Regions from separate parts of the Inquilinus ginsengisoli genome, predicted to be linked through region 1. Evidence: riboswitches for the same ligand, from Rfam matches in the RefSeq annotation. Region 1 holds a riboswitch; the other holds the start of a gene.
The links. Region 1 has a riboswitch for S-adenosylmethionine ahead of metZ (O-succinylhomoserine sulfhydrylase). Riboswitches for the same ligand answer to the same signal wherever they lie in the genome.
Positions count from the first base shown of each region.

Region 2: another riboswitch for S-adenosylmethionine. It lies ahead of E9232_RS03010 (hypothetical protein); the one in region 1 lies ahead of metZ (O-succinylhomoserine sulfhydrylase).

Region 1 is NZ_JAVDPW010000009.1:191,103-195,510, reverse strand. Features, by position in the region: gene E9232_RS24970 (DUF4344 domain-containing metallopeptidase) at 1-969, shown strand, start outside; gene E9232_RS24965 (SH3 domain-containing protein) at 1,053-1,457, opposite strand; gene metZ (O-succinylhomoserine sulfhydrylase) at 1,609-2,823, opposite strand; SAM riboswitch at 2,864-2,940, opposite strand; gene E9232_RS24955 (hypothetical protein) at 3,033-3,389, opposite strand; gene E9232_RS24950 (aconitase X swivel domain-containing protein) at 3,394-3,840, opposite strand; gene E9232_RS24945 (aconitase X) at 3,833-4,408, opposite strand, start outside.
Region 2 is NZ_JAVDPW010000001.1:643,798-648,205, reverse strand. Features, by position in the region: gene phaC (class I poly(R)-hydroxyalkanoic acid synthase) at 1-1,169, shown strand, start outside; gene E9232_RS03010 (hypothetical protein) at 1,385-1,663, opposite strand; SAM-I-IV-variant riboswitch at 1,709-1,818, opposite strand; gene E9232_RS03005 (hypothetical protein) at 1,887-2,093, shown strand; gene ligD (DNA ligase D) at 2,237-4,408, opposite strand, start outside.

The sequences.
Region 1 (4,408 bases):
CAGGAAGACCCGACCTATCCGACCCTGCAGGCCCTGCTGCAGAGCGAGGATCAGAAGCGCGGAACCTCGCAGTCCGGCGGGTCGGCCCCCCGACAGCAGCCTGCCGAGGGCCAGGGGAGCGGGCAGGCTGCCGGGGCCACGGACCCCCGGAAGGGCGGGACCGTGTTCACCTATGACTACCAGCCGCCGAAAAGCCCGGAGCTGCAGCGCGCCTACGAGTTCGTGAAAGAGACCGACGCCCTGCGGCAGATCCCCGAGATCAGCGCCATGGACGGCATGTTCAAGATGCCGCGCCCGCTGCAGTTCGTCGCCGGCGAATGCGGGACGGTGAACGCCTTCTACTCACCCGACAATTCGGCCATCGTGCTGTGCTACGAAATGGTGGATTCCCTGGTGCGGGAAGGCCATGCCCTGGCCAAGAAGACCGGCGGCGGCTCAGACTTCCAGACCGCCTATGTGAAGCAGAATCTCCGCTTCATCATGCTGCACGAGACCGGTCACGCGCTGATCGACATCCTGGCCCTGCCTTCGACGGGTCGGGAGGAGGACGCGGTCGACCAGCTGGCGGCGGTGGTGATCATGCTGAACAACTGGGACCAGGAATCGACGGACCAGGTCGTCGCCAACCTCAAGCTGGTCGCGCTGTGGTTCTCGCTCCAGGGTGGCGGGGGCCAGGACGACGGCATGGCGCGCTACGCCGACGAGCATTCGCTGAGCGAGCAGCGCTACTTCAACCTGCTGTGCATCCTGTACGGGCGGGACCCGGAACGGTATGCCGAGATCGTGCAGAACGGACTGCTGCCCGAGGCGCGGGCGGGGCGCTGCCGCGCCGAGACCGTCAAGATCTTCGAAGCCTGGAGCACCCTGCTGATCCCGCATTTCGCCTCGGGCGTCCAGGGCGACACGGCCGAAGCGCAGCCCCAGCAGGAGGCTGAGCCGGAAGACCCGTACAAGACGCTGGGGAAGTAGATCCCCAGCCCGACAGTCCTACTGTCCATGCAAGGGCGGCTCCCGCAGGAGCCGCCCTTTTCATCGGTACGGGTAGCGACTGGTTACCGGTGGCCCCAACGGTCATGATCGGTGAACCAGGGACGACCATGATAGTGGTCGCCCCAGTAATGGCCGAAGTCGAACGTGATCAAGGGCACCCCGATCTGCGGGGCGACCTCGACCAGGCCACGGCGGCGGCTCTGGAAATCGGCCTGCAGGAAGCGTCCGGATACCCAGCCACGATCCGGCCCAACGCCGATGTCGCACCAGTCCCAGCCTCGCTGGCAGCCGAAGATCTCGACCGGCGTACCGGGCCGCAACCTCAGGACCGCCGGGTAGTCCCGCCCGGGGCCGGCCCGCAGGCTGAGCGAGGTTGTCGTGTATCCAGGCGCCGCATTCGCCGCCGGCGCCGCCAGGGCGGCGACGGCCAGCCCGGCAGCGGCGGCCAGGGCAAGCTTCCATCTCATCATTCGAACTCCAGGGATGGGATATCCCCCTTCGTTCGTCACAACGCAGCAGGACGCCGATCCGGTCGCCGGGAACTGCGGACGCGGCGCCTTGCCTCACCCTGCCCGCCCGGCCCTTTGGGCCGGCCAGTCGAATCAGCAGTCGGGCCGGTCAACCGGCTCGCTTGGCCGCGTCCAGGCCGCGGGACAGGTCGCGCTCGAGATCCTCGACCCCCTCCAGCCCGACCGACAGGCGCACCAGCCCTTCGGTGATGCCCATGGCGGCGCGGTCCGCCGCCTCCATCGCCCGGTGGGTGGTGGTGGTCGGGTGGGTGGCGAGCGACTTGGTGTCGCCGAGGTTGTTCGAGATGTCGACCAGCCGCAGCGCGTCGAGGAAGGCGAAGGCGGCGGCCTTGGTGCCGAGGTCGAAGGCGATCAGCGTGCCGCCGTTCTTCATCTGCCGCCGCGCCAGCGCGTGCTGCGGATGGCTTTCCAGCCAGGGATAGCGCACCGACTTCGCGCCGGGATGCGCCTCGACCAGCCGGGCCAGGCGGTCGGCGTTGGCGACCTGGCGCTCGACCCGCAGGCCCAGCGTCTCCAGCCCCTTGACCAGCACCCAGGCGTTGAACGGCGACATCGCCGGGCCGGTGTGCCGGTAATAGGGCAGGAAGTCGTCGGTCAGGAACTTCTTGTCCGACAGCACCGCGCCGCCCAGCACCCGGCCCTGGCCGTCGATGTGCTTGGTGGCGGAATAGATCACCACGTCGGCGCCGAGTTCGAGCGGCTTCTGGCCCAGCGGCGTGGCGAAGACGTTGTCGATGAAGACGCGGGCGCCGCCGGCATGGGCGATCTTCGACACCGCAGCGACGTCGACGATGTCGAGCGTCGGATTGGCCGGCGTCTCCAGGAACACCGCCCGGGTGTTCGGCCGCATCGCCGCTTCCCACGCCGCCAGGTCGCCACCGTCGACGAAGGTGGTGGTGATGCCATAGCGCGGCAGGATGACGTTGAGGATGAAGAAGCAGGACCCGAACAGCGCCCGGCTGGCCACCACATGGTCGCCCCCGCGCAGATGGCAGAACAGGGCGGTGAACACCGCCGACATGCCGCTGGCGGTGACGTGGCAGCCCTCGGCGCCTTCCAGCAGCGCCAGCCGCGTCTCCAGCACCTCCAGCGTCGGGTTGGCGTAGCGCGAATAGACGAAACCCGGCTCGTCCCCGGCGAAGCGCGCCTCGGCCGCGCCGGCGGACTCGTAGACGAAGCCCGAGGTCAGGAAGATCGCCTCGGAGGTCTCGCCATACGGCGTTCGTCGGACGCCGCCGCGGATCAGCGCGGTTTCCGGTCCGAATTCGTCTTCGGGCAGCTGCGGGGCTTGGTCTCGATCCATTCACCGACTCCTCGACTCGACCGGAGGCGGTGCGTGCGGGATCTGCGCGCAACCGACCTTTTAGCGAAGATTAGCGTGGCCGCAAGCCGGTCGGCTCAAATCACCACGGCCGTCCCGAAAGACGGCGAACCCAAGACTTATCGGCAAATCGGCGCCCGGGCAATGCGTTTCGCAGAACACCGTTGCGGCGACCGGACGCAGCCCGAGACCTAGGCGCCTGCCCTTTCCCTGCGCCGACACGCGGCGACCAGGATGACGAGCGCGGCGACCGCCACGGCGAGGTAGGCCAGCCCGATCGTCATGGCGCTCGAGCGGCTGCGGCAGGTGAGCACCGTGACCGTCGCGCTGCCGGAGTATTCCGCGGCGGTGGGAGTGTCCCAGGGGCTGACGGTGCCTGGGACGCAGTCACCGATCGCGAAGGCCGCCGCCCCCGGCAGCGCCGGTTCGACCATAGCGGCCGGATTGCCGGGGTCGGCCGGCGTCCAACCCCGGAGGTCATGCCGCAGGAACAGGACGGCCGCGGTCAGCACGAGGCCGATAAAGGCCAGCACGCCCCATGTCTTCATCGTCCTATCCCCCGCGCCACGAGACGGTAGCGGTGCCGCCCTCCTCCGCCTGCACCGTCAGCTCGGCCCCCACCTGTACCAGGCGCGGCCAGTCCTCGGCCGCGACCACCGCGATCGGCACCACCAGGCCGTACAGCTCACGCGCCACGATGGCGCCCAGCGCGATGATCAGGTCGCGCTCCAGCATCACGATGGCGGCCGGACCGGTGCCGTTGCGGATCGCCTCGGCCAGCACGCTGCTGCTGGAGCTGGAGCCCTTGGCGCGGGTCATCAGCAGCACCCGGCCGCGCAGCGACGCGCCACGATCGGGGTGGCTCTCCTCGATGATCACGCCCTTTGCGGAATCATAGCCGCCCCAGAAGCTGAGCGGCGCGGACAACGCCAGCGGCAGCCCCCGCGCCTCTCCGGCCTCGACCGTCGCGGCCGGGATGCGGGTCACCGGGTCAGTCATCGAAGACCACCGTGCCGCGCAGGGCCGAGGCGACGCATTCGGCCATGCTGCCATAGGCCACGCGCACGCCGATATTGGCCGGGGCGTAATGGGCCCATTTGCCGGAATTGGTCATCGCCACCCCGCCGACCTGGCGCAGGATCGGGGTGATGTAGGTGCAGGTGTCGGTCACCAGCTGCACGCCCCGCGCCTGCAGCGCCGCCAGGCGGCCGGACCGCTCCAGCGCCTGCAGCACGAAGCGGCTGGTGTTGACGTAGAAATCGCAGCGCAGCGGCCCGGGATGGGCATCCAGCAGCCGCCCCAGCGTGTCGAACTCGGCTTCGGAGAAATGCGGCGTGCCGAGGCAGACGGCTGACAGCCGTTCGCCGCTCTGTGCCGCGCTGAGCCTGCGCCGCATCGCCAGCAGCTCGGCCGGCGCGACCCGCACGGTGCGCTGTGGCGCCCTGTCGCCCAGGGCCGCGGCGAGGCTGGGCGCCTCCGGCGTCACCCCGACGGCGTGAAACAGCGCCACCGCGCCGGCCGAGGCAGCGGCCGCGCCCAGCGCCTTCAGCTCGTCCTCGGTGCTGTC
Region 2 (4,408 bases), on a different contig from region 1:
CGATCAGCATGACCGACCGCGACGCTTTCGAGATCGGCCGCAACATCGCCCTGACCCCGGGCAAGGTGGTGTTCGAGACCGAGCTGATGCAGCTGATCCAGTACGACCCGGCCACCGAGACGGTGGCGCGCCGGCCGCTGCTGGTGATCCCCCCCTGGATCAACAAATTCTACATCCTGGACCTCAAGCCGCAGAACAGCCTGATCCGCTGGGCGGTCGAGCAGGGCCACACCGTCTTCGTCATCTCCTGGGTCAACCCCGACGGCCGGCTGGCGGGCAAGAGCTTCGCCGACTACATGCTCGAGGGGCCGCTGGCGGCGCTGGGCGCGATCGAGCAGGCGACCGGCGAGCGCGAGGTCAACGCCGTCGGCTACTGCCTGGGCGGCACGCTCTTGGCCAGCACCCTGGCCTGGATGACCGCCAAGGGCGACGACCGCATCAAGAGCGCCACCTACCTGACCACCCTGACCGACTTCACCGATCCCGGGGAGCTCGGCATCTTCGTCGACGAGGAGCAGCTGCAGGCGATCGAGGCGCGGATGGCCGGCAAGGGCTATCTCGAGGGCGGGGCGATGGCGTCGACCTTCAACCTGCTGCGCGCCAACGACCTGATCTGGTCCTTCGTGGTCAACAACTACCTCCTGGGCAAGGACCCCTTCCCCTTCGACCTCCTGTACTGGAACAGCGACACCACCCGCATGCCGGCGGCGATGCACAGCTTCTACCTGCGCAACATGTACCAGGAGAACCGGCTGGCGCAGCCGGGCGGGATCAGCCTGGCCGGGGTGCCGATCGACCTCGGCACGATCAAGACCCCGACCTTCATGCTGTCGACGCGCGAGGACCACATCGCGCCCTGGGCCTCGACCTATGCCGCGACCCAGCTGTTCGGCGGGCCGGTGCGGTTCTGCCTCAGCGCCTCCGGCCACATCGCCGGGGTGGTCAACCCGCCGGCGGCGAAGAAGTACAGCCATTGGGTCAACACCCGCACGCCGAAGAGCCCCGAGGCCTGGCTGAAGGCGGCCACGGCGGTGGAGGGGTCGTGGTGGCCGGAATGGCAGAAATGGGTGGCCCGCCACGCCGGCGGCCAGGTCCCGGCCCGCCAGCCCGGCGACGGCAAACTGACCCCGATCGAAGACGCCCCCGGCCGCTACGTCCGCGCGGCGTGAGCCGTCGCGATCCGCGCGGCGTAATTTGGGAGAGGCCGGGGCCACCCCCTCACCATCCCTAAGCTGTCATGCCACGGCTTGCCCCCGGATCAAGTCCGAGGGGTGGCATCCAGGGGCGGCCAGAGCGGCTCTCGGTGGCCCCTGGATTGCCCGGTCAAGCCGGGCAATGACAGCATAAGGTGCGATACCGTTCCGGGATCCCAAAGACCGTTCTGTTACGCGGCCAGCTCCGCCGCCACACCATAGGCCCGCCGCAGGTCGCCCAGGCGGTCGCCCGGCAGCACGCGGTCGAGATGGATTTCTGGGCGCACCGCGGCGCGGGCGATGACGACGCGGTAGAGATGGGTCCACAGCCCGGCGCCGCGATGGACCACGCCGTAGAGGATCTCGCGCCGGTCGGGGTCGTGGCGGCCGGGACAGGGGCGCTCGTCGAGCCGTTCGACGGTGTCTTCGGGGCCGGCGAGCGGGATCTCGGCGGGGCTGATCTCGGACATTTAAAAACCCTCCATCGCGGTTGCGAGGAGGGCTGACGCGCGGCTTTCGACCCGTTTGTTTGCCGGTCTGGCCGCATCGCCCCTCTTGCGAGGAGCCACCACCTTGCCCGGGAGGCAGGTTGGCGTGGGCGTCAGCCCAGCTCTGGATGCGGGATCGGGTTTAACGCGGCGCCCGGCGATGCGCAAGAGGGATCGGCGACGCACTGTCCCGACCTGCAAACACATGCTCCCGGAGATCGATCCGGTGCTGGACCCTGATGTGCTGGACCGCCCGCTGGGCGAGGCCGCGGCCCGGCTGTGCCGGCAGCTGGGCATCGAACCCGACTGGAGCCCCTGGGCGGAGGAGGACTGGGCGGAGGCCGAGGCCCGGGACAAGCCGCCGGGGTCACCCTATGCCGGACAGCGACGCGCAGGGCCGGAGACGGGGTAAAGGGCGGATTTTTCGAGGCCTTCCCCTCTTTCGTCATTGCGAGGAGGCGCAGCCGACGAAGCAATCCATGCCAGGCGGCGCCATGGATTGCTTCGCTGCGCTCGCAATGACGACGGTGGGGATGGTGAGGCCGTGCCACCCCCTCAGGCCGCCTTCTTTCCCTCCAGGCGCTTGATCGCGCCGTCCAGCGGGCGGGCGGCGGCGTCGTAGCCGTCCCACGCCTTGCTCTTGGCCAGCAGCGCCGGCACGGTGCGGAGGGTGTAGCGCTTGGGGTCCAGGTCGTGGCGCACCTGGTCCCAGGTCAGGGGCATCGACACCGTGGCGCCGGGCCTGGCCCGCGGCGACAGCGGCGCCACCGCGGTCGACATCCGGTCGTTGCGGAGATAGTCGAGGAAGATGCGGCCCTCGCGCTTGGCCTTGGCCATGGTAACGAGATAGCGGTCCGGCTGGTCCTCGGCCATGCGGCGGCAGACCTCGCGGGCGAAGGCCTTCGCCGCCGGCCAGTCGACGCCCCGCGCCTTGGCCAGCGGCGTCACCACATGCAGCCCCTTGCCGCCGGTGGTCTTGCAGAACGGGACCAGGCCCAACGCCTCCAGCCGGTCCTTCATCTCGCGCGCGGCCTCGACCACCGCGGCGAACTCGACCCCGGGGCCCGGATCCAGGTCGAACACCAGCCGGCCGGGCCGGTCGGGTTCGCCCGGCCAATTGTTCCAGGGGTGCAGCTCCAGCCCGCCCGACTGCGCCACCGCGGCCAGCCCCTCGATGCGGTCGATCTGCAGATAGGGCTTGCGGTCGCCCGCCACCTTGACCAGCGAGATCAGGCTGGAGGTGCCGGGCATGGCGTGGCGCTGGAAGAAGATCTGGCCGCCGATCCCGTCCGGCGCCCGCAGGATCGAGCACGGACGGCCCTGGATGTGCGGCAGCATCCAGGGCCCGACCGCCTCCAGATACAGCGCCAGATCCTGCTTGGTCACCGGCTTGCGGTCGCCGGCATCCGGCCACAGCGCCTTGTCGGCATGGGACAGGGCGACGCCCATCACCACCGGCTTGCCGCCGCTGGTGGCGCGGCCGCGCGCCGGAGCGGCGGATTTGGCCGCCACCGGCTCCGCCAGCTCCGCCCGCGGCGCCGGGGCGTCGGCCTCGACCTCCGCCGCCGGCTTGTCCTCGCGCAGGCCCTTGAACGCGGCTTGGCGGACCATGCCCGACCCGGTCCAGCCGGCGAATTCGATCTCGGCCACCAGCTCGGGCTTCACCCAATGGATGGTCTTGTCGCCGCGGGGCGCGCGAGGGCCGGTGAAGGGCGAGGTTTCGGCCTCCACCGCCTGCAGCTTCGGCAGCAGCCGGGCGACCTTGGCGGCGCCATAGCCGGTGCCGACCCGGCCGATATGGACGAGATGGCCGCCGCGATGGACCCCGACCAGCAGCGAGCGGAAGCGGTTGCCGGTGGTCGACCAGCCGCCGATCACCACCTCGTGCCCGCCGCGGCACTTGGCCTTGGTCCAGCGGTCGGTGCGGCCGGATTGGTAGGCGGCGTCGAGGCGCTTCGAGATGATGCCTTCGAGCGACAGCCGGCAGGCCGAGCGCAGCACCGCGTCGCCGGCCTCCTCGAAATGCTCGACATAGCGGATGGCGGAGGTGGCGTCGGCCCCCTGCCCCGCCAGCAGCTCCTGCAGCCGGCCCTTGCGCGCCGACAGCGGATCGGCCCGCCAGTCGCGGCCGCCCTCGAACAGCAGGTCGAAGGCGAAGAAGACCAGATCCTCGGTCTTGCCCTCCGACAGCGCCACCTGCAGCGCAGCGAAATCCGGATGGCCGTTCTCGTCCAGCGCCACCACCTCGCCGTCGATGATGGCGTCCGGCCAGCCCTTCGCCGCCGCGGCGATGGCGCCGAACTTCTGGGTCCAGTCCAGCCCCTTGCGGGTCTTCAGCGTGGCGGTGCCGTCCTCGATCCGCAGTTGCGTCCGGTAGCCGTCGAATTTGATCTCATGCGCCCAGCCGCCGCCGGTCGGCGGCCGGTCGACCGACTGGGCCAGCTGCGGCGGGATGAAATCGGGCATATCCGCGGCCGGCGCCTTGCGGGTCCGCGCCGCCTTGGGCTTCGCGGCCCCGGACTTCGCCGCGCCGAATTTTGGCGTCGACTGCCACACCGCATCGGCCTCGCCCGCCGCCTTGCCTTCCAGCATGAACGGCTTCGGCCCGCGTCCCCGCCCGGCGGCGATGTCGGCCATGGCGCGGCCGGAGGCGACCGAGCGGTCCTCGGCCAGCACGGCGTCGCCATTGTCTTCGACCGCATGCTCGTCGCGATGCTTGATCAGCAG